Regions from separate parts of the Nocardia thraciensis genome, predicted to be linked through region 2. Evidence: riboswitches for the same ligand, from Rfam matches in the RefSeq annotation. Region 2 holds a riboswitch; each other region holds the start of a gene.
The links. A riboswitch is a leader RNA that binds a small molecule or an ion and turns the genes downstream of it on or off. The one in region 2 is predicted to bind cobalamin.
Positions count from the first base shown of each region.

Region 1: it holds a riboswitch for cobalamin, as region 2 does, so the genes downstream of both, ACYVLQ_RS22870 (CbtB domain-containing protein) here and cobN (cobaltochelatase subunit CobN) in region 2, are expected to answer to the same signal.
Region 3: it holds a riboswitch for cobalamin, as region 2 does, so the genes downstream of both, metE (5-methyltetrahydropteroyltriglutamate--homocysteine S-methyltransferase) here and cobN (cobaltochelatase subunit CobN) in region 2, are expected to answer to the same signal.

Region 1 covers NZ_BAAGSM010000033.1:366,845-374,036, forward strand. The annotation lists gene ACYVLQ_RS22860 (antibiotic biosynthesis monooxygenase family protein) at 1-162, shown strand, start outside; gene ACYVLQ_RS22865 (discoidin domain-containing protein) at 173-2,887, opposite strand; cobalamin riboswitch at 2,881-3,024, shown strand; gene ACYVLQ_RS22870 (CbtB domain-containing protein) at 3,063-3,257, shown strand; gene ACYVLQ_RS22875 (CbtA family protein) at 3,248-3,982, shown strand; gene ACYVLQ_RS22880 (OsmC family peroxiredoxin) at 4,086-4,529, opposite strand; gene ACYVLQ_RS22885 (hypothetical protein) at 4,556-4,771, shown strand; gene ACYVLQ_RS22890 (ABC transporter permease subunit) at 4,820-5,686, opposite strand; gene ACYVLQ_RS22895 (ABC transporter ATP-binding protein) at 5,683-6,618, opposite strand; gene ACYVLQ_RS22900 (sensor histidine kinase) at 6,746-7,192, shown strand, end outside.
Region 2 covers NZ_BAAGSM010000017.1:243,761-250,952, reverse strand. The annotation lists gene cobN (cobaltochelatase subunit CobN) at 1-2,892, opposite strand, end outside; adenosylcobalamin-variant (AdoCbl-variant) riboswitch at 2,935-3,010, opposite strand; gene ACYVLQ_RS09000 (hypothetical protein) at 3,211-3,459, shown strand; gene ACYVLQ_RS08995 (hypothetical protein) at 3,464-3,781, shown strand; gene ACYVLQ_RS08990 (hypothetical protein) at 3,786-4,049, shown strand; gene cobG (precorrin-3B synthase) at 4,118-5,317, shown strand; gene ddaH (dimethylargininase) at 5,429-6,307, opposite strand; gene ACYVLQ_RS08975 (Lrp/AsnC family transcriptional regulator) at 6,440-6,877, shown strand; gene ACYVLQ_RS08970 (precorrin-8X methylmutase) at 6,946-7,192, shown strand, end outside.
Region 3 covers NZ_BAAGSM010000026.1:200,341-207,532, reverse strand. The annotation lists partial or broken gene ACYVLQ_RS17180 (helix-turn-helix domain-containing protein) at 1-234, shown strand, start outside; gene rsmD (16S rRNA (guanine(966)-N(2))-methyltransferase RsmD) at 425-982, opposite strand; gene ACYVLQ_RS17170 (pyruvate carboxylase) at 1,122-4,526, opposite strand; cobalamin riboswitch at 4,788-4,987, shown strand; gene metE (5-methyltetrahydropteroyltriglutamate--homocysteine S-methyltransferase) at 5,104-7,192, shown strand, end outside.

The DNA.
Region 1 (7,192 bases), on a different contig from region 2:
GTTGTCACGCAGTGGGATTCGGAGGAGTCGTTCGCCGCGTGGCGGGACGGCCCGGCCAGGCAGGCGCATGCGGGCCAGACGCGCAAGCCGGTGTCGTCCGGAGCATCGCTGCTGGAATTCGAGGTCGTCCTCGACATCCCCGGGAAATCTTCCACCGAATGACGCCGGGCCGCTACCCGGGTGCGGTGGTGACGTCGAGTTCGCGGATGCCCGCGTCCGCGGCGATGTCGACGCCGGTGAGGCGGATCTGGACGTAGCGGGCGTAGGCGGGGGTCGCCAGCACGCCGTTCTCGTCGCGCGGCACGGTTGTCCAGGTGCGGTTGTCGCGGGAGATCGCGATCTCGGACGACGCGGGGGCGGGGCCGTTCCACTGCGGCAGCACCCGCGTGACGGCGCCCACCGCGCCCAGGTCGACGGTCAGCTCCGCCCGGTCGGCGGCGGGCAGCCAGCTGGTGGCGGCATCGCCGTCGACGGCCGCCTCGGCATAGTCGCCGGGCTGTTCGCTCGAGGCCATGGCGGTCTTGCACTGCGCCGCGTCGGCAGTGGGGTCCAGATCGGGGCGGCGGGTCGGCAACTCCAGCGAACTCCCCGACTCGACCCGGCGTATGCCCGCGGCCGTCTCCACCGGCAGCGGCTCCCCCGACCGGAGCGTGACCGTAGTATGCCGGGGACCGACGGCAACGTCGAAAACCCTTCCCTGCCAATCCAATCCGCGCACCGTCACGCCGTCGACAAGCTGCGGCGGGAGCAGCGGGTCCAGTCGCACCCGATCCTCGCGAAGACGCAGTCCCACCAGGCCGTTGGTGAACTCCTGCACGAAACCGCCTGCGAGCGTTGTGAAATAGAATGCGGGGGCGCCGGCGTGCGGATCCGTGGCGCCCGCCTTCTCGCCGCGCGCCTCGGCGAACTGCCCGAAGGGCTCGCGGGCGAAGGGACGGGCCGAGCGGTCGAGATAGGTGCCCACCGAACAGCCCGCCTCACCGTTGGCGGCGGCATCGATCTGATGCACCGAGTCGGTCATGGCGGGTCCGTCCGGATCGGTGCGCTCCGCGTAGTAGTCCAGCGTCTTCGCGGCTACCTGCGGCGGCATCGGCCACTCCAGCGGATACTGCAGCAGTACCGTATCGGCCTGCTTGATCTCCGATCCGCGATATCCCTCGTACTGCAGGAATATGCCGTCACGGGCATCGAACGGCATGCGCAGCCGATCGGCGAGCGCCGTCCACTCCGGCGGCGCGGGCGCGCCGATGATACGCGCGGCCGTGACCGCGTTCCGAAGCGCCACGGCCGCGACGCCGTTGGTGTACACACCGTCGTCGACGCCGTTGCTGTACTCGTCCGGCCCGGCGACATCGCGGACCGAGAAGCTGTCGTCCGGGTTCGGCGTCGCACGCGCGGCCCAGAATTCGGCGAGGCTCGACATGATCGGCCAGATGCGGTCGCGCAGGTAGCCGACGTCCTTGGTTGCCAGGTAGTACTGCCACGCGGCCAGCGACACATCACCCTGCAGGTGGATCTGGGTCACGCAGTGCGGCGGCGACCAGCTGTGGCATTCGCTCCACAGATCGCCGGTGCTCGCACTCGTCCACGGATAGAACGCGCCGGGATAGCCCAGGCGCCGGGCATTCTCGCGGGCGCCCGGCAGGGTCTTGTAGCGGTATTCGACCACCGACCGCGCCAGCTCCGGCTGTAGTTGCAGCAGCCCCGGGTACATCCAGATATCGGCGTCCCAGAAGACCAGACCGGCGTAGTTGTCGCTGCTCAGACCGGTCGGCGACACGCTGTTGTCCTGCCGCGGATTCGTCGCCGAATACAGCGAGTACAGCGCGCCGCGCGTCCAGCGCTGCACGTCCGGGCGGCCGGGCACCTCGATATCGGATGCCCACAGCTCGCGCCACGCCCGCGCCTGTGCGGCAAGCAGATTCGGCCACCCTCGCTCGGCGGCCCCGCGCGCGGCGTCCGTCGCGGACCGGCCGGGATCGGCGGCGGTGAGCCCGGTGTCGACGCCGACGAACTTCGTGACCTCGAGGGGCCTTCCCGACACGACCTCCGATGTCGCCTGCTGGCCGGATTCCTGCGGTCGCACCGTACCGTCGGCGGCCAGCACCGAGGCCACATTGCCGACCACATTCGTTGTCCTAGTACGGAATTCGGCATTGAGGGTGCCTGGAGCCGGTGACGAGAACCCGGTCCGATCGATGCGGCGGGCACCGGCGAAATCGAGCAGGTCGGTGACGGTCACCTGCCCGTCCCAGTGCGGCGTGACGGTGAGATGTACGGCGGCGGCGTGCTGATCGGTGCGATCGGCGAATATGTCGTAGGCCAGATCGGTGGCGCGGCCGTCGCGCGTGGTCCAGGTCAGTTCGGTCCGCACCATGCCGCAGCGCAGGAACTGGGTCTGCCGGAAGTTCGACACCTGCGCGGGTGACGTTGCCGGAGAGAAGGTTTCACCGCCGACCCCGACCCGCAACGTCGACCAGTTCGGCAGCGCCGCGGCCACCGTCAGCCCGTCGGCCAGCGCCGGTTCGCGCCCGTACAGCCCGGCCACGAACGCACCGTCGTAGCGCGGGGTGTACAGCGGCCAGCCGGTGCGCTCACCGGTCTCGACGTAACCGGTTCCGGCGGGCGGCACCCGCAGGCCGAGATAACCGTTGCCGACGAACGGATGCGCCTCGAAACCCGCGGCGAACGACGCCGAGGACGGCGCCCACCCCGGTTCGGCGGAAGCCGGGTCCCCGGGGCAGGGGTACGACAGCGACGAGTCCCCGGACCGCGCACGGACCGCGACCACGATCGCGGCGACGACCAGCACGGTCACTGTCGCCGCGACGATTCCGATCAGCAGCCGGGGGCGGCGGCCGAATGACGATCCCGCAGTTGACGCCACAGAACTCAGGGTGTCACAGTTCAGGTGACCACAGCGACGGTGACGCGGTAACCCGGTGCGATTCCGGGGCGGTCGCGCCACTGTAATCCGGCCCCTCGGCCGGTTAGCCAGACATCGGCACCGTCGTTGCCAGACTCGCTCGCGGGGACGCGACCATCCCCGAAGGAGGACCACCATGGCCATTGCGCACACCCCCGGCCGCGCAACCGATTCGCTCGCCACCGTGCTCGTTGCGGTAGGCGTCGTCCTGTTGGCACTGCTCACGCTGTACCTGGTCGGCTTCGATCAGGGCGCGGTCTCCCGGAGCGGGATGTACCTGCACGAGCTGATGCACGACGGGCGACACCTGCTGGGCGTGCCGTGCCACTGACCGGTTCGCTGAAGACCCTGCTCCTACGCGGCCTGCTGGCCGGACTCATCGCCGGACTGCTGGCGGGCACCGTCGGGTTCGTCATAGGCGAGCCGAGGGTCGAGTCGGCCATCGCCATCGAGGAGGCCGCGGCAGGCGGGCATTCCCACGAGGAGTCCGAAGAACCACTGGTCAGCCGCGGTGGGCAGAAGTTCGGCGAATTCCTCGCACTCGGGCTGTCCGGGCTGGCGCTGGGCGCGATCTTCGCCGCCGCGGCCCACTTCGCGCGCCGCCACACCAGCCTGCCGGGGCCGAAACTGGCTGTGGCACTGGGATTGTGCGGCTGGCTCGCGATCACCGCGGTGCCGTTCTTCAAGTACCCGGCCAATCCCCCGGCGGTGGGCGAGCCGGACACGATCAACGAGCGCACCCTGCTGTGGGTGGCGGCGGTCCTGCTCGGGTTCGCGGCGGTCGGCAGCGCGGTGTTCGCGCACCGCCTGCTCGCCGCGCAACTGAGCACGGTCAGGTTCGGCGGTGCGGTGGCGGCGTTCGTGATCGTGACGGCGGTCGGTTATATCGCGCTGCCCGGGGTGAACGAAGTGAAGGACAACTTCCCGGCGACTCTGCTGTGGCAGTTCCGGGTGTCGTCGCTGGCGGTCTCGGCCACGCTGTGGGCCGTGCTGGGGCTGGCATTCGCGACCCTCACGGAGTTCGCCGATCGCAGGCAGGCCGCGGTCGCCGCCTGACGTACGTGGTCCGCGGCCGCACACGGCAACGGCGGACATGCACGTAGGCGAACACAACGAGGGGCGGTGCGTTCACACCGCCCCTCGTCATGTCCTCACGCGTTCAGGACTCCAGCGCGGCATCCAGTTCGATGGTGCCGACGCCCGCCAGCGCCTTGCTGATCGGGCAGCCGGTCTTCGCGCCCTCGGCGGCGGCCTGGAAGCCCGCGGCGTCCAGCCCGTCGACCTTGCCGCGCACGGTCAGCTTGATGGTGCTGATGTGGAAGCCGCCCGCCGGATCCGGACCCAGCGTGACATCGGCGTTGACGTCCAGGCTCCGCACCGTGCCGCCGGCGTTGCCGATCTGGCCCGACAGCGCCATGGCGTAGCACGACGAATGCGCGGCGGCGATCAGTTCCTCCGGGCTGGTGGTGCCCTCGGCCGTGTCGGCGGTCCGCTTCGGGAACGACACGTCGAACTTGCCGACGCCGGAGCTCGCCAGCTCGACCTGGCCAGAGCCGTCCTGCAGGCCCCCGGTCCAAGCGGTGCGCGCGGTACGTGTTGGCATCACTGTCCTTTCACAGTCGGAATGGATTGCCGTCCCGACCGAACCTACCCGCTCGGCCGCTCGCCCGTACGCTCGGCGGCCCGCCCCCGCTCGGCCCCGGAGCCGCACCGGCGGCCTGCTACGCCAACATCCTGCTCGCCCCACTCGCCTCCGAGGTCTATCGCGGTCAGCGCTCCCGCAAGCTGACCCCCGACCAGATCGCGAGGGCCTCGAGGCAGGTGGCCTACGGGGTGCTCGGCTGACCGCAACTCCGGCACCCCGCGGGCCCGTACTACGTATTGTGTTGTCGTTCAAACCATGTCGCGGCGCTTGACCGACCACACGGTGGCGGTGACGAATACCGCGATGTACACGCCGAGCACCGCGAACGACACCGGGCGGGAAAGCACGTCCAGTACCCCGGGGGTCGCCGCGCCCCCGACCGTGCGCATAGCACCGGCCAGTGATCCGGCCGCCGTGCCTGGAAGGTAGTCCGTCACAGCCTGGATCGGCGAGAAGATCGCGCCGACGCCACGCAGCAGGTTCTCGACCACCAGCACCCACACCAGCCCGAGGCCGACGGCCAGTGCGGGGCCCCGGGCGATGGCGCCGACCAGCGCACCGGCCAGTGTCCACATCCCGAGAATGAGCGTGCCCGTGACTATTCCGAGCAGCGCCCGGCCCGCTGACGGCAGCGCCAGCGAACCGTGCTGCGCGGAGCCGATCACCGCGGCCACCCCGGTGTCGATCACGAACGCCGCACAGACCAGCCCGACCACCACCGCGGACAGCGCCAGCACGGTGCCCGTCAGCACGCTCACCCGCCCGGGGCCCTGGGTGAGGACGGTTTTCCAACTGCCCCAACCGTATCCGCTGCCGGTCACCATCGCGCCGAGCACCAGCATCAGCGCACCGCCGAACATCGCCATCCCCTGCGTGAACACCTCCGGCACCGCGGCGGGCAGCATCAGCCGCAGCAAGACCTCGCGCGGCTGTCCGTTGGACATCCGCGAGCTGTCGCCCGTGGTGTAGGCCAGGTAGTTGAACAGGTACGCGAAGGTGAGATTCAGCAGGATCCAGGTGCCGAGCACGACCCAGAACGCGGGCCACTTGCGCAGCCGATCGAGTTCCGCGGCGGTGCAGGCCACCACATCCCGCATTCCCTGCCTGACGCTCATGCCGCTTCCTCCAGTTTCGTCATCTCGAAAAACACTTCCTCCAGCGACTTTTCGTCGATGCGCAGCTCCAGCAGATCCGCACCGGCCGCGATCACCGCGCGCGCCACCGCCGGCGCCATCGCCGTACCGGCATCCACTCTGATACCGGCGGCGGTCAGCAACGCGGATCGATCGCCCACCACTCGACGGACCGCCGGGAAGGCCAGCTCCACCGGCTCGGCCCGCAGGAAGAGCGTTGCCGCCCCGAGCAATTCGCTCACCGTGGCTTCGGTGAGCAGGCGCCCCCGAGAGATGACGCCGACGCGGTCGCAGATCTCCTGCACCTCGCTGAGCAGGTGAGACGACAGCACGACGGTGTGCCCGTCGGCGGCGAGTCCGGTGATGAGCTCGCGCATCTCGGCCATCCCGGCCGGGTCGAGCCCGTTGGTGGGTTCGTCGAGGATGAGCAGGTCTGGATGGCCCAGCAGCGCCGCGGCCACGCCGAGCCGCTGCTTCATCCCCAGCGAGTAGGTGCGGAACCTGTCGTGCGCCCGATCGGCCAAGCCCACCCGCTCCAGCGCCTGCTCGACGCCGTCGCGCCCGACGCCGCGGTAGCGGGCCAGCAGCCGGAGGTTGTCGCGGCCGGACAGGTACGGGTAGAAGCCGGGGCCCTCGATCAGAACACCGATGCGCCGCAGCGTTTCCGGGTCGCCGGGATGGCTTCCCAGCACCGTGGCCGCGCCGGAGGTGGGCCGGATCAGGCCGACCAGCATCCGCAGGGTCGTGGTCTTACCGGCGCCGTTGGGGCCGAGGAATCCGTAGATCTCACCGGCGTACACCGTCATGGCCACGGAGTCGACGGCGGTGTGGGTACCGTAGGTCTTGGTCAGGGCATCGGTCGTCACGACCGCGGCCGTGGCGGTGGATGTCCGCCCGGGATCGTCGAAGTTCATGCCCCCGAGAATCCGCCTGCGACCAGGAGGAACACATCCGCCGCCCGGCGTGACCCGGCGTACGTATCCAGACGTAATTCGCGGCGCGTAGCTCCCGTTCGGGATGTGGCGGCGCTACCGTTCGTGTGTGGAGTCGAGGGTGTGGCCGGGTTTGCGGGATGTGCTGCCCGCGGTCGTCGTCGCCGTCGTGCAGTTGGCGGGTGGCAGCGCGGCGAATACGCACCAGAGCGGGACTCGCGCCCTCGACGCGCTCGGTTACGCACTACTGGTGACCGGGCCGCTGCTGCTGGTGGCCCGCCGCCGCTACCCACAGCCCGCGCTCTACGGAGTGCTGGCGGCCACGGCCACATATCTGCTGGTCGGCTACGGTTACGGGCCGATTTTCCTCGCACTGGTGATCGCCTTCCTCACCGCCGCCAGCCGGGGCTCACGCTGGTACACCTACCCGCTGCTGCCGCTCGGGTACCTGCTGATGGTGTGGCCGATCCCCGCATTGCGCGGATACTCGACCAACGGTTGGCAGGCGGCCGGACTGCTGGCGTGGTTGAGCGTGCTGGTCGCGATAGCGGAGGGG
Region 2 (7,192 bases):
GTCGTCCAGCAGCGCGAGCACGTGCGGGAACGCGTCGCGGAAGAACCCGGAGATGCGCACCGTGACGTCGATGCGCGGGCGGCCCAGTTCGTCGAGCGAGATCGGCTCCAGCGCGGTCACGCGGCGGCTCGCCTCGTCCCACACCGGCCGCACCCCCAGCAGCGCGAGCACTTCGGCGATATCGTCGCCGGAGGTCCGCATGGCCGAGGTCCCCCACACCGACAGCCCCACCGAGCGCGGATAGTCGCCGTGGTCGGCCAGATACCGCTGCAGCAGCGAATCCGCCATGGCCTGACCGGTTTCCCAGGCCAGCCGGGACGGCACCGCCTTCGGATCGACGGAGTAGAAGTTGCGGCCCGTGGGCAGCACATTGATCAGCCCGCGCAGCGGCGACCCGCTCGGCCCGGCCGGGATGAAACCACCGTCCAGCGCATGCAGGATCCGCGCGATCTCGACCCCGGTCCGGCGCAGCCGAGGAACCACTTCGGTTGCCGCGAAACGCAATACGGCGCGCAGCGTATCGATCCGATCGGCCGGGAGCACGATGGCGCCGGCACCCGGTGCGCTGCCCTCGCTCGCTCGGGGTTCCGGTTCACCGCCGTCGCCGCGCGCGGGCAACCCCGTCCCGTTGAGTGCCGGAGCGCCGCCCGCCGTCACGTATCGATCGATCACACCGTCGACGGCATCGACCGTCCAGTCCGCGGCCTGCAGCGCGGCCAGCAGCGTCCGGGCGCGCGTCTCCACCGCGTCCACCCGCTCCCGCGATTCGTCCCCGGATTCGCTGAGCCCCAGTGCCTCTCGCAACCCCGGGACGGCGTGCTCGCCACCCCACAGCTGCCGGGCGCGCAGCATGGCCAGCACCAGATCCAGCTCGCCCTCCCCCACCGGCGCCTGTCCCAGGACATGCAGGCCGTCGCGGATCTGCACATCCTTGATCTCGCACAGCCAGCCGTCGACGTGCAGCAGCATGTCGTCGAAGACGTCCTCGTCCGGGCGCTCCTCGAGACCCAGGTCGTGGTCCATTTTGGCGGCCCGCATCAACGTCCAGATCTGCTGCCGGATCGCGGGCAGCTTCGCCGGGTCGAGCGCCGAGATGTTGGCGTGCTCGTCGAGCAGCTGCTCCAGACGCGAGATGTCGCCGTAGGTCTCGGCGCGCGCCATCGGCGGGATCAGATGGTCGACCAGGGTCGCGTGCGCGCGCCGCTTGGCCTGCGTGCCCTCGCCCGGGTCGTTGACCAGGAACGGGTAGATCAGCGGCAGGTCGCCCAGCGCCGCGTCGGTGGCGCAGGCGGCCGACATGCCGAGGGTCTTGCCGGGCAGCCACTCCAGGTTGCCGTGCTTGCCCAGGTGCACCATGGCGTCGGCCGCGAAACCGTCGGGGGCCGAGATCCACCGGTAGGCCGCCAGATAGTGGTGGCTCGGCGGCAGATCCGGGTCGTGGTAGATGGCCACCGGGTTCTCGCCGAAGCCGCGCGGCGGCTGCACCATCAGTACCACATTGCCGAAACGCAGTGCGGCGATGACGATCTCACCGGCCGGGTCGGCGGAGCGGTCGACATACAGTCCCCCGGGCGGCGGACCCCACGCCGCGACCACCGCCGTGCGCAGCTCCTCGGGCAGGGTCTCGAACCATTCCGTGTAGCGGGCCGCGCCGATGCGAATCGGGTTGCCCTCCAGCTGTTCCGCGGTCAGCCAGTCCGGATCCTGGCCACCGGCGGCGATGAGCGCGTGGATCAGCGCGTCACCGTCCCGCTCGTCCAGTCCGGGGATCTCCCCCGGCGCACCGAGATCGTAACCGGCCGAACGCATCTCGGTGAGCAACCGGATGGCGCTGGCGGGGGTGTCCAGGCCCACGGCATTGCCGATGCGGGCGTGCTTGGTGGGATACGCGGACAGCATCAGCGCGATGCGCCGCCGCCCCGTCGGCAGGTGCCGCAGCCGCGCGTGCCGCACCGCGAGTCCCGCCACCCGCGCCGCGCGCTCCGGGTCCGGCACGTAGGCCGACAGACCCTCGGCGTCGAACTCCTTGAACGAGAACGGCACCGTGATGATGCGGCCGTCGAATTCCGGCACCGCGACCTGGGTGGCAACGTCCAGCGGCGACAGCCCGTCGTCGTTGGCCTCCCACTGCGCCCGGCCGCTGGTCAGGCACAGGCCCTGCAGGATCGGCACATCCAGCTCGGCCAGCGCCCCGATGTCCCAGGCCTCGTCGTCGCCGCCAGCCGACGCCGTCGCCGGTTTGGTGCCACCGGCCGCGAGCACGGTGACCACGAGCGCGTCGGCGCCGCGCAGGGTTTCGATCAGTTCCGGCTCCGCAGTACGCAGCGAGGCGCAGTAGAGCGGCAGCGGCCGCCCGCCCGCCTCCTCGATCGCGGTGCACAGCGCGTCGACGTAGGCGGTGTTCCCGGCCAGATGCTGGGCCCGGTAGTACAGCACGGCCACACGTGGGCCGTCCACGTCGCGCGCGTCCCGCTCCAGCTCGCCCCAGTCGGGCAGGTGCACGGGCGGCTCGAAGCCGTGCCCGGTGAGCAGAACGGTGTCGGACAGGAAGTTGTGCAGCTGGCGCAGATTGGCCGGCCCGCCCGCCGCCAGGTAGTTGTGCGCGTCCGCCGCGACGCCGCCGGGCACCGTGGAGCATTCCATCAGCTCGGCGTCGGGCGCCATCTCGCCGCCGAGGGCCACCACCGGAATTCCGCTGCCGCGCAGCGCGTCGAGTCCTTCCTCCCACGCGCGGCGGCCGCCGAGGATGCGCACCACCACCAGGTCGGCGCCCTCGAGCACGCCCGGCAGATCGTCGGGCAGCAGCCGGGCGGGGTTGGCCAGCCGGTAGTCGGCGCCGCTGGCGCGGGCGGACAGCAGGTCGGTATCGGAGGTGGACAGCAGCAGAATCACGGTTCGGCCTTCCTCGGGTGACGCGCCCATCAGGGAGTTGGCGCTCGCCAGGAGGGTCTGACTGTCACAGTGGCGCGACCGCACCGGAATTGCACCGGTTTCCTCGTGCTGCGCGAGCCCCCGGATGCTACCGCGCCGGTCGTCCGCCGCCGGAGCCCCGGCCCCGGTGCCCGCCGCCGGGAACTATGCATCGAACTCGCAACGACCTGCTGTTTCAGCATTTTCCCGTCCGGCACAGCGGCGTACGCTCGAAATATGCCGAACTCCCCGGGATGGGCCAGGCGGAATCGCTTCGCCGCCTGGTCAGGAATTGTTTGCATGATGGTTGCCGTTGCGTTGCTGGCTATGGCGCTGGCGGCAGCTGCCGGAAATCGCGGCGATCTGTTGCTGATTGCCGCGGGCGTGTGCGCGGCGGTCGCGATCTTCGGTCTGCTCGTCTTCCAGACGACCAACCGCCGCGATCACGCCGACCACCACGAACGGCCACATCTGTTGGACGACAGCTACGTTCCGATCCCGCCGTGGAAGGGCCATACCCGCGGCGAGGCCGACGAGAGAGGACGCTGATCGTATGCCGGTAACCCCGAGCTGGGTTCGACGCAATCGCTTAGTCGCCTGGTTGAGCTACTTCGGCGTGCTGGTCACCTTCGCGACGCTCGCCATGGCGTTGACCGCCGCGGGCAGCGGCCACCAGGGCTGGGCGATGCTGTCCGGCGAAGTCTGCGCTGCGACGGTGATTATCGGGCTCACCCTGTACGGCACGACGGTGCGCCGCGACCGTGCCGACCGACATGCGGCGCCGAGTCTGCTCAACGATTGCTGGGAGGAGACCCCCACCTTCGCCCACCGCCAGGGTTCCCCCGCGCGGACGACCGGATCGGAGGGCTGAGCCCATGTCGAGCGCACCGCACCACACCGGACCCGCGCCGAGATGGGTCAAGCGAAACCGGATCGCGGCCTGGACCGGGTATTTCTGCCTGATGCTGGCCTTCGCCGCGCTCGGGGTCGGACTCACCTCGGCCGGGCGCGCCGAGGACGGCTGGGCGATCCTGTGGGGCGTGGTATTCCTGATCGCCGTCGGCCTGGGCATCGGAATCGCGGGCACCACCGTGCACCGCGACCACGTCGAGGGGCACAAGCCGCCCCACCTGCTCTGAGTCCGGCCCGACGTCTGGTCCGCCGCGGCGGCGCCGACTCGCGGGGCGAATCGTAGGCTGAAGGCATCATGACTCGCTCCGCGCCCGATTCCTGCCCCGGCGTCCTGCGGCTGCACCAGGCCGCCGACGGTCCGCTGGCGCGGATTCGACTGCCCGGCGGTATGCTGCGGCCCGACCAGTTGCGCTCCCTCGCCGAGGCGGCGCGCGAACTCGGCAACGGCGATATCGAACTCACCTCGCGCGGCAACGTGCAGCTGCGGCAGATGCACGACGCCGACGCGCTGGCGGCCCGGCTCGATGCCGTCGGGCTGCTGCCCAGTCCCACGCACGAGCGGGTGCGCAATATCGTCGCCTCGCCGCTGTCGGGCCGGGTGGGTGGCTGGACCGATGTGCACGCGCTGGTCCAGGGACTGGATGAGCGACTGCGGGCGACGCCGACGCTGGCGGAGCTGCCGGGGCGGGTGTTGTTCACCCTCGACGACGGGCGCGATGATGTGAGCGGCCTCGGCGGCGATATCGGCGTCCACGCGGTCGGCGGCGACGACTACACCCTGGTGCTGGGCGGCCGCGATACCGGTATCCGGTTGCCGGGCACGGAGGTTCTCGACGTGCTGCTCGCGGCGGCACGCGCGTTCCAGGAGTTGCGCGGCGAGCAGTGGCGTCTGCACGAGATCGAGGACGGGCCCGCCCGGGTCGCCGCGCGGCTCGACCTCGCCGCCGCCGCGGAGCCACTGGAATTCGGTGCGGGCCACGACATTCCGATCGGCTGGCTCACCCAGTCCGACGACCGGGTGGCGCTGGGCGCGGGCGTCCCGCTGGGCAGCCTCCCGGCGCGTACCGCCGAATTCGTTGCCGCCGTGGAACATCCGATCCTGGTGACACCCTGGCGCAGCCTGGTGATCGCCGATCTGGAAGAGTCGCCCGCCGAGCAGGTGGTGCGCGTACTCGCCCCGATGGGCCTGATCTTCGACGCGCACTCGCCGTGGCTGCTGGTCACCGCGTGCGCCGGAAAACCCGGATGCGCCAAGTCCCGCACCGACGTTCGCGCCGACGCCGCTGCGGCGGTGACCACGGGCCGTATCACGACCGCGGGCCCTCCCGCCACCGGCACGCGCGGCGGCCTCGAGGCCGCCGACCTCGAGGTCTCCGGCCGCCAGCACTGGTCCGGCTGCGACCGCCGCTGCGGCCGCCCCCGCGGCGCCCGCACCGATGTGATCGCCGAACCGGACGGCTACCGCATCACCCCACCACACCCCGACATCCGCTGACCACCCGCGCGGTCGGCCCACCGAAGCTGTCCTCTGCGTCTCGCCGTCGCCCCTGAAGGGTTTCCCGTCTGTGCTACACCATGGATCGTGGCCACCCTCGGTGGGGAGGGCTCAACCCGCTGCCGCCTCGTCGCGCGCAGCTCGCTCGGCATGCCATTCCAGGGTGCAGCATTTGACGCTGCCACCGGCCTTCAGCAATTCCGACAGGTCGATGCCGATCGGTTCGTAACCGCGAGCGCGCAGTTGGTCGGCCAACGCCGTGGCACGGTCGCTGAGGAATACGCGGTGACCGTCGCACACACCGTTGAGACCGAGCACCCGCGCGTCGGCCGCGGTGGCGACGACCGCGTCCGGATACAGCCGCGCCAGCACCCGCGCGCTCGCCGCGTCGAAGGCATTCGGGTAGTAGGCGACGGTGCCGTCGAGCACCATGAGGGCGGTGTCGAGGTGATAGAAATGCGGATCGACCAGTCGCAGCGACACCACCGGCAGCCCGAAGAACGCCTCCACCTCCCGGTGCGCCGCCCGAGAACTCCGAAACCCGGTCCCGGCCAGCACGCGGTCGCCGACCACCGCGAAATCGCCCTCGCCCTCGTTGATTTCGGTCGCCGCCGCGACGCGGGACAGGCCCTGTTCGCTCAGCCAGCGGTGATACGCCGGGCCCTCCGCGACCCGTTCCGCATTCGCGAACCGCGCCGACAAGGCGCGGTCGCCGATCACCAGGCCGCCGTTGGCGGCGAACACCATATCGGGCAGATCCGGCTCGCCCGCGATCACGTCGACGCGGTGGCCGCACCGTTCGAACGCCGCGCGCAGCGCCTCCCACTGGGCGAGGGCGCGAGCCCGGTCCACCGGCGCGGCGAGGTCCATCCAGGGATTGATCGCGTAGCGCACGTCGAAATGCTCCGGGCGGCACATCAGGTATCGGCGGGGCGTGGACCAGCGGACGGCGGCGGGTTCGGGCGCGTGCGGGGCGGTGACGGAGGTCAACGGGACTCCTCGGGATCGGCGATCACGCGACGTTGAAACGAAGATAATGGGCGTACTGTTGCGCTCGGAATATCGATTCATTGCGTGTATCGAGTGAACCTCGGCGAATCATTGCGCAGGGAAGGAGGCGGTATGGATGAGCTGGACCGCCGGATTCTCGCCCACCTGCTGCGGCAGGCTCGCGCGTCGTTCCAGGACATCGGCGCGGAGGTCGGACTGTCGGCCCCGGCGGTGAAGCGGCGGGTCGACAAGATGGTCGCGGGCGGCCAGATCACCGGATTCACCGCACTGGTCAACCCCGCGGCGCTGGGCTGGAAGACGGAGGCCTACGTCGAGGTCTACTACCGCGACAACATCTCCCCGGCCGCACTGCGCCGCAGCCTGGAACCGATCCCTCAGGTCGTCGGGGTGTGGACGATCGCGGGCGAGGCCGATGCGCTGGTGCACGTGATGGCGACCGATATGGCGGAGATCGAGTCGACCGTCGAGCGGATCCGGGAGAACGCCCGCGTCGGGCGCACCCGCAGCAGCATCGTGATGTCGCGGCTGCTCGAGCGGCCGCGCACCTGATCGCGCGCGGGCCGATGCGGCCAGGGCGGCGCACGGGGACGTGCGGGCCGCCGCTTAGGGTGGATGCCATGTCCGACGTACGCACCAGCTACCTCACCGACGGGCCCGAGATCTATCGGCGCTCGTTCGCGACCATCCGCGCCGAGGCCGAACTGGACCGGTTCCCGGCCGATGTCGCGCAGGTGGTGGTGCGCATGATCCACGCGTGCGGTCAGGTCGACCTCGCCGCCGACGTGGACCACAGCCCCGACGCGGTCGCGAAGGCGCGGGCCGCGCTGCGTGCCGGGGCGCCGATCCTCTGCGACGCCACGATGG
Region 3 (7,192 bases), on a different contig from region 2:
GCAACCCCAGACGCACGAGGGCTACGACTGGGTCTACGTCCTCAACGGGCGATTGCGCCTGATCCTCGGCGAGCACGACCTGGTGCTGTCACCGGGCGAGGCAGCGGAATTCGACACCCGGTGCCGCACTGGTTCGGCGCCGCAGGTGGCGAGCCGGTCGAACTCCTCAGCCTGTTCGGCAAGCAGGGCGAGCGCGCACATCTGCGCGCCCGGCCCAAAGCGCAAACCGGGTAAGCCATTTCGCATCCGGGCGGCGGGACTGCTCGCCACGCCCAGGCGCCGAGGTACGCCTCGCCACACCAGGAACCAAATACAACTCGCCACACCAGGGCCGAGTCAGGCTCGCCGCGTCCAGGGGCTGAGCGTGGCTCGCCATGCCGGGGGCGAGTGTGGCTCGCCGCGTTGGGAGGTCGGGGGACGGGGCTCAGGGTTCGAATTCGGCCAGTTCGATGCGGGTTTCGCCGTAGCGGCGCGGCTTCAGGACGGAAAAGACTGGTGGCCAGTCGATTTCGGGCGAGCGGGTGGGGCGCTCGATGATCACCAGCGCGTCCTCGCGTAACCAGCCGTTGGTGGCCAGGGATTTCAGGTCGGCAACCACATCGACGCCGTCCACGGCATAGGGCGGATCCGAGAAGACGAGGTCGAATGCCGCGGCAGGCGTGCCGGAGAGCACGGAGCCCACGGTGCCCACCCGCAATTCGGCCCCGGGCAGGCCCAGATCGGCGATATTGCCACGGACCACGGCCGCCGCCTTGCGGTCGGACTCCACGAGCAGGGCGTGAGAAGCGCCGCGCGACAACGCCTCCAGGCCGAGCGCTCCCGAGCCCGCGTAGAGATCCAGGACCCGAGTACCGTCGAAGTCCAAGCGCGCAGCCAACATGTTGAACAGCGCCTCGCGCACCCGATCCGACGTCGGCCGCGTACCGGCGGGCGGAACCCGCAGCCGCCGCCCTCCGGCCACCCCCGCCACGATCCGCGTCATCGAGCCACCCCCGAGAACACCGCCCCACTCGATGCCCCCACTCCGCACAACGGGCGGGCGCCACCGTGCGCGGCGCGGCACGCCCCCGAACCGGATCCCCGCGAGGCTGACCCGCGGGGGCTGGTGGGCCTGGGGCGGCTCACTCCGCCGCGGCCTCGTTCAGGCGGAGGTCTACGAGCAGGTCGCCGCCCTCCACCTGCTGGACCTTGCCGATGGCGACGCGGCGCACCACGCCGGCGCGGGGGGCGGTGATGGCGGCCTCCATCTTCATAGCCTCGATGGTGCCGATGGTGTCGCCCGCCGTGACGGTGTCTCCCTCGGAGACGACCAGGGTGACGACGCCCGCGAAGGGGGCGGCCACGTGACCCGGATCGGTCTTGTCCGCCTTCTCGGCGGCGGGGACGTCGCTGGCGACGGAGCGGTCGCGGACCAGGACGGGACGCAGCTGCCCGTTGAGGATGCACATCACCGTGCGCATGCCGCGCTCGTCGGGCTCGGAGATGGCCTCCAGGCCGATCAGCAGCGTGACGCCCTTCTCCAACTGCACCCGATGCTCCTCGCCGTGCCGCAGCCCGTAGAAGAACTGGTTGGCCGACAGTCCCGAGATGTCGCCGAATTTCTCACGGTGCGCGAGGAATTCGCCCGCCGGGCCCGGGAACAGCAGGCGGTTCAACGTCGCCCGGCGCTCCTCCGAGCTGCCGCCGAGTCCGGCCTCGTCGGCCGCGGTCAGCTCCGTCTCGGGCTTGGCGGACCCGCGCCCGGCCAATGCCCGGCTGCGGAACGGTTCCGGCCAACCACCGGCGGGAGTGCCGAGTTCCCCACGCAGGAAACCGATTACGGAGTCGGGGATGTCGTAACGGCCCGGATCGGCGGCGAAGTCCTCCACATCGATGCCCGAGCCGACCAGTGACAGCGCGAGGTCGCCCACCACCTTGGACGACGGCGTCACCTTCACCAGTCTGCCCAGCAGCCGATCCGCCGCAGCGTATTTCGCCTCGACCTCCTCGAACCGGTCGCCGAGGCCGAGCGCGATCGCCTGCTGGCGCAGGTTCGACAGCTGCCCGCCCGGAATCTCGTGGGTGTAGACGCGGCCGGTCGGACCCGGCAGCCCGGATTCGAAGGGCCCGTACACCTTTCGCAAGGCCTCCCAGTACGGCTCCAGATCGCACACATTGCCCAGGTTCAGCCCGCTGTCGTACTCCGAATTCGCCGCCGCCGCAACGATTGCCGACAGCGGCGGCTGGCTGGTCGTGCCGGCCATCGGCGCGCTGGCACCGTCGACGGCATCCGCACCGGCCTGCCACGCGGCCAGGTACGTCGCCAGCTGACCACCCGGTGTGTCGTGGGTGTGCACGTGCACCGGCAGGTCGAAATTGCTGCGCAGCGCGGTGACCAGGGTGTGCGCGGCGGGCGCGCGCAGCAGTCCGGCCATGTCCTTGATGCCGATGACGTGCGCGCCGGCGTCCACGATCTGCTCGGCCAGCTTGAGGTAATAGTCGAGCGTGTAGAGGTTTTCGTCCGGGTTCGACAGGTCGCCGGTGTAGCTCATCGCGACTTCCGCGAGGGCCGTGCCGGTTTCGCGCACCGCGTCGATGGCCGGGCGCATCTGGTCGACGTTGTTCAGCGCGTCGAAGATCCGGAAGATGTCGATCCCGGTCGCGGTGGCTTCGGAAACGAAGGCGCGCGTGACCTTTTCCGGGTACGGCGTGTACCCGACGGTGTTGCGCCCGCGCAGCAGCATCTGCAGGCAGATATTGGGGATCGCCTCCCGCAGCGCCGCCAGCCGCTCCCACGGGTCCTCGTACAGAAACCGCAGCGCCACATCGTAAGTCGCGCCGCCCCAGCACTCGACCGACAGCAGCTCCGGTGTCAGCCGCGCCACGTGCCCGGCCACCTGGATCAGGCTGTTGGTACGCACCCGGGTCGCCAGCAGCGACTGGTGCGCATCGCGGAAGGTGGTGTCGGTCAACGCGATTCCCCGCTGCTCGCGCAGGGCCTGCGCGAAACCCTCGGGACCCAGCCGCAGCAAACGCTGCCGCGACCCGTCCGGCGGCGGCGCCGTGGTGTCGATCGGAGGCAGCTTGTCGTGCGGGTACACCGCGGTGGGACGCTCACCGTGCGGCTTGTTGACGGTGATGTCGGCCAAATAGGTCAGGATCTTGGTGCCGCGGTCCGCGGACCCGCGCTGGGTCAGCAGGTAGGGCCGCTCGTCGATGAAGGAAGTGGTCACCCGCCCGGCCCGGAAGTCGGGATCGTCGAGCACCGCCTGCAGGAACGGAATGTTGGTCGCCACACCGCGAATCCGGAATTCGGCGACCGCCCGCCGGGCCCGGGCCACCGCCTGGGTGAAGTCGCGGCCGCGGCAGGTGAGCTTCACCAGCATCGAATCGAAATGCGCGCCGACCTCGGCGCCCAGGTTGGCGCCGCCGTCGAGGCGAATGCCGCCGCCGCCCGGACTGCGGTAGGCGGTGATGCGGCCGGTGTCCGGCCGGAAGCCGTTGGCGGGATCCTCGGTGGTGATCCGGCACTGCAGCGCGGCGCCGCGGATACCGATCGAGTCCTGGCTCAACCCCAGGTCGTCCAGGGTTTCCCCGGCGGCGATCCGCAACTGCGACGCCACCAGATCGACGTCGGTGATCTCTTCGGTGACGGTGTGCTCGACCTGGATACGGGGGTTCATCTCGATGAACACGTGATTGCCGCGCTCGTCGAGCAGGAACTCCACGGTGCCCGCGCAGCTGTAGCCGATCTGCCGCGCGAAGGCCACGGCATCGGCGCAGATGCGTTCGCGCAGTGCGGGATCCAGGTTCGGCGCGGGGGCCAGCTCGATCACCTTCTGATGCCGCCGCTGCAGCGAACAGTCCCGCTCGAACAGGTGGATGACATTGCCCCGCCCGTCGGCGAGGATCTGGACCTCGATATGGCGGGGATTGATCACCGCCTGTTCGAGGAATACCGTCTGGTCGCCGAAGGCCGATTCGGCCTCCCGCATAGCCGCCTCCACGGACTCGCGCAGCTGCGCCCGGTCGGCGACCCGGCGCATACCGCGGCCGCCGCCACCGGCGACGGCCTTGACGAATACCGGGAACCGCAGGGAATCCGCGGCCGACAGCAGCTCCTCCACGTCGGCCGACGGCGCGGTGGAGGCGAGCACCGGCAGCCCCGCGGCCTCCGCGGCGGCGATCGCGCGGGCCTTGTTACCGGTCAGTTCCAGCACCTCGGCCGAGGGGCCGATGAAGGTGATGCCCTCCCGCGCGCACGCCGCGGCCAGGTCCGGGTTCTCCGACAGAAATCCGTAACCGGGGTAGACGGCGTCGGCGCCGGCGGTCTTGGCCGCCTTGATGATCTCCTCGATCGACAGGTAGGCCCGCACAGGGTGGCCGGGCACCCCGATCTGGTACGACTCGTCCGCCTTCAGCCGGTGCACCGAATTGCGGTCCTCGTAGGGAAATACCGCGACGGTGCCGATCCCGAGTTCGTAAGCGGCGCGGAACGCTCGAATGGCGATTTCCCCGCGGTTGGCGACCAGCACTTTGGAGAACATTGGCTTAAGGTACCTGGCTCGTCGGCGAGTCCGGACATCGAATACGCCTTCGCAGCCAACCTCACAACCGAACCTTGCCGATCTGCAAATCTGTGTGACCTGCCGGTAACCGAGCCAGTACGCGTGGTTTCCGGCCAAAAGCGATGCGGGGTGGAATGACAGCGGCGGGCTCATACCCGGAATAACCGCTTTGCCCCGTGCCTTATCCTCTACTACGCAGCTGGTTCGCTGCGCCTGGCGAGTTGGAGCCCCGAGCGCCAGGGCGGCAGCGTCGAAACCGGTCCGGAGGGATCGGCCAGAGGGAACCCGGTGGGAATCCGGGACTGTCCCGCAGCGGTATGCAGGAACGACCGCCGTCACCAGCACTGGGTGCGCGCACCTGGGAAGCGACGGCCAGTAGGGACACCCCCGACGGGGAGATGCCTGCGAGTCCGAAGACCTGCCAGTTGTGCCGGGTACGCCGTATCCGGCGGCCACCGCCTCGTGGAATCGGGCGGGCGGACACCAGTGCACAGGCATCTCGGGCTCCGTCTGCTCTGTATGGCGGTGACCTGTGGCTTCCAGCACTGGAGAGACCGTGACTGATCACACCCCTTTCACCGCAACGGTTCTCGGCATTCCGCGGATCGGGCCGCGGCGCGAGCTCAAACGCGCGACCGAGAGTTACTGGGCCGGGCGCATCGACGCCGCCGACCTGCACGCCGTCGGGCGCGAGCTGCGGCGCACGCAGCTGGCCGCGCTGACGGCGGCCGGACTGGATTCGGTTCCCGTTGGGACCTTTTCCTATTACGATCAGATGCTCGACACCGCGGAGATGTTCGGCGCGCTGCCCCTGCGGGTCGCCGGAATCACCGACCCGGTGGAACGCTACTTCGCCGCGGCCCGGGGCACCGAGGACGTCGAGCCGCTGGAGATGACCAAGTGGTTCGATACCAACTACCACTACCTGGTCCCCGAGATCGGCCCGGGCACCTCCTTCGCGCTGCGTCCGGACAAGCTCCTCGGTGAGTTCCGCGAGGCTCGTGAACTGGGCGTACCCGCACGTCCGGTCGTCATCGGGCCACTGACCTTCCTGAAGCTGTCCAAGGGCCTCGACGGCATCTCGCCGGTGGATCGGCTGAACGATCTGCTCCCCCACTACCGCGAACTGCTCGGCCTGCTGGCCGCCGAGGGCGCCGACTGGGTGCAGATCGACGAGCCGGTGCTGGTCACCGACCTCACCGATGCCGAGCTGTCGCTGATGCGGCGCACCTACGCGGAGCTGTCCGGACTGCGGCAGCGACCGGCGATCCTGGTGGCGACCTACTTCGGCCGCCCGGGTGCGGCGCTGCCCGCCTTGGCGGACATGGGAATCGAGGGTGTCGCGCTCGATTTCGCCTCCGGCACAACGGTCGACGACGTGGCCGCGGTACCGGCCCTGGCGGACAAGCTGGTGGTGGCCGGTGTCGTCGACGGGCGCAATATCTGGCGGACCGACCTCGACGGGGCCTTGGCCTCGCTGGGCACGTTGCTGGGCAGTACCGGCGCGCTGGCGGTGTCGAGCTCCAGTTCGCTTCTGCACGTGCCGTATTCGCTGGACGACGAGACGGAGCTGGATCCGGCGCTGCGGTCGTGGCTGGCATTCGGCGCGGAGAAGGTCGGCGAGGTACGGCTGCTCGCCACCGCCCTGGGCGAGGGCACCGGCACCATCGCCGACGAACTGTCCGCGGCGCGGGCGGCGCGGGCGAGCCGTGCCGCCGATCCGCGCCTGCGCAACGATGCCGTGCGCGCCCGTCTGTCCGCGCTCGGCGCGGACGCCACCCGCCGCGCCCCCGCGACGGAACGCCGTGCGCTGCAACGGGAACGGCTGGGACTGCCGCTGCTGCCCACCACCACGATCGGCTCGTACCCGCAGACGACCGCGATCCGCAAGGCGCGAGCCGAACTGCGCAAGGGCGAGATCACCGGCGCGCAGTACCACGAGCGGATGCGCGCCGAGATCGCCGATGTCGTTGCGCTGCAGGAGAAGCTGGGTCTCGATGTACTGGTGCACGGCGAGCCCGAGCGCAACGATATGGTGCAGTACTTCGCCGAGCAGCTCGACGGCTTCTTCGCCACCGGCAACGGCTGGGTGCAGTCCTACGGCACCCGCTGCGTGCGGCCGCCGATCCTGTACGGGGACGTGGTGCGGCGCGCGCCCATGACCGTCGAGTGGATCGGGTACGCGCAGTCGCTCACCAGCAAGCCGGTCAAGGGCATGCTCACCGGCCCGGTGACGATCCTGGCCTGGTCGTTCGTGCGCGACGACCAGCCGCTGGCGGAAACGGCCCGGCAGGTCGCGCTCGCGATCCGCGACGAGACGGTGGACCTGCAGTCCTCCGGGATCCGCATCGTCCAGGTCGACGAACCGGCGCTGCGAGAGCTGCTGCCGCTGCGCGCGCAGGCCAAGCAGGCGTACCTGGACTGGGCGGTGACGGCGTTCCGGCTGGCGACCAGCGGCGTGTCCGACGCCACCCAGATCCACACCCACCTGTGCTACTCGGAATTCGGTGAGATCATCGGAGCTATCGCCGATCTGGATGCCGACGTCACCTCGATCGAAGCGGCCCGCTCGCACATGGAGGTGCTCGACGACCTCAACGCGGCCGGATTCCACCTCGGCGTCGGGCCGGGCGTCTACGACATCC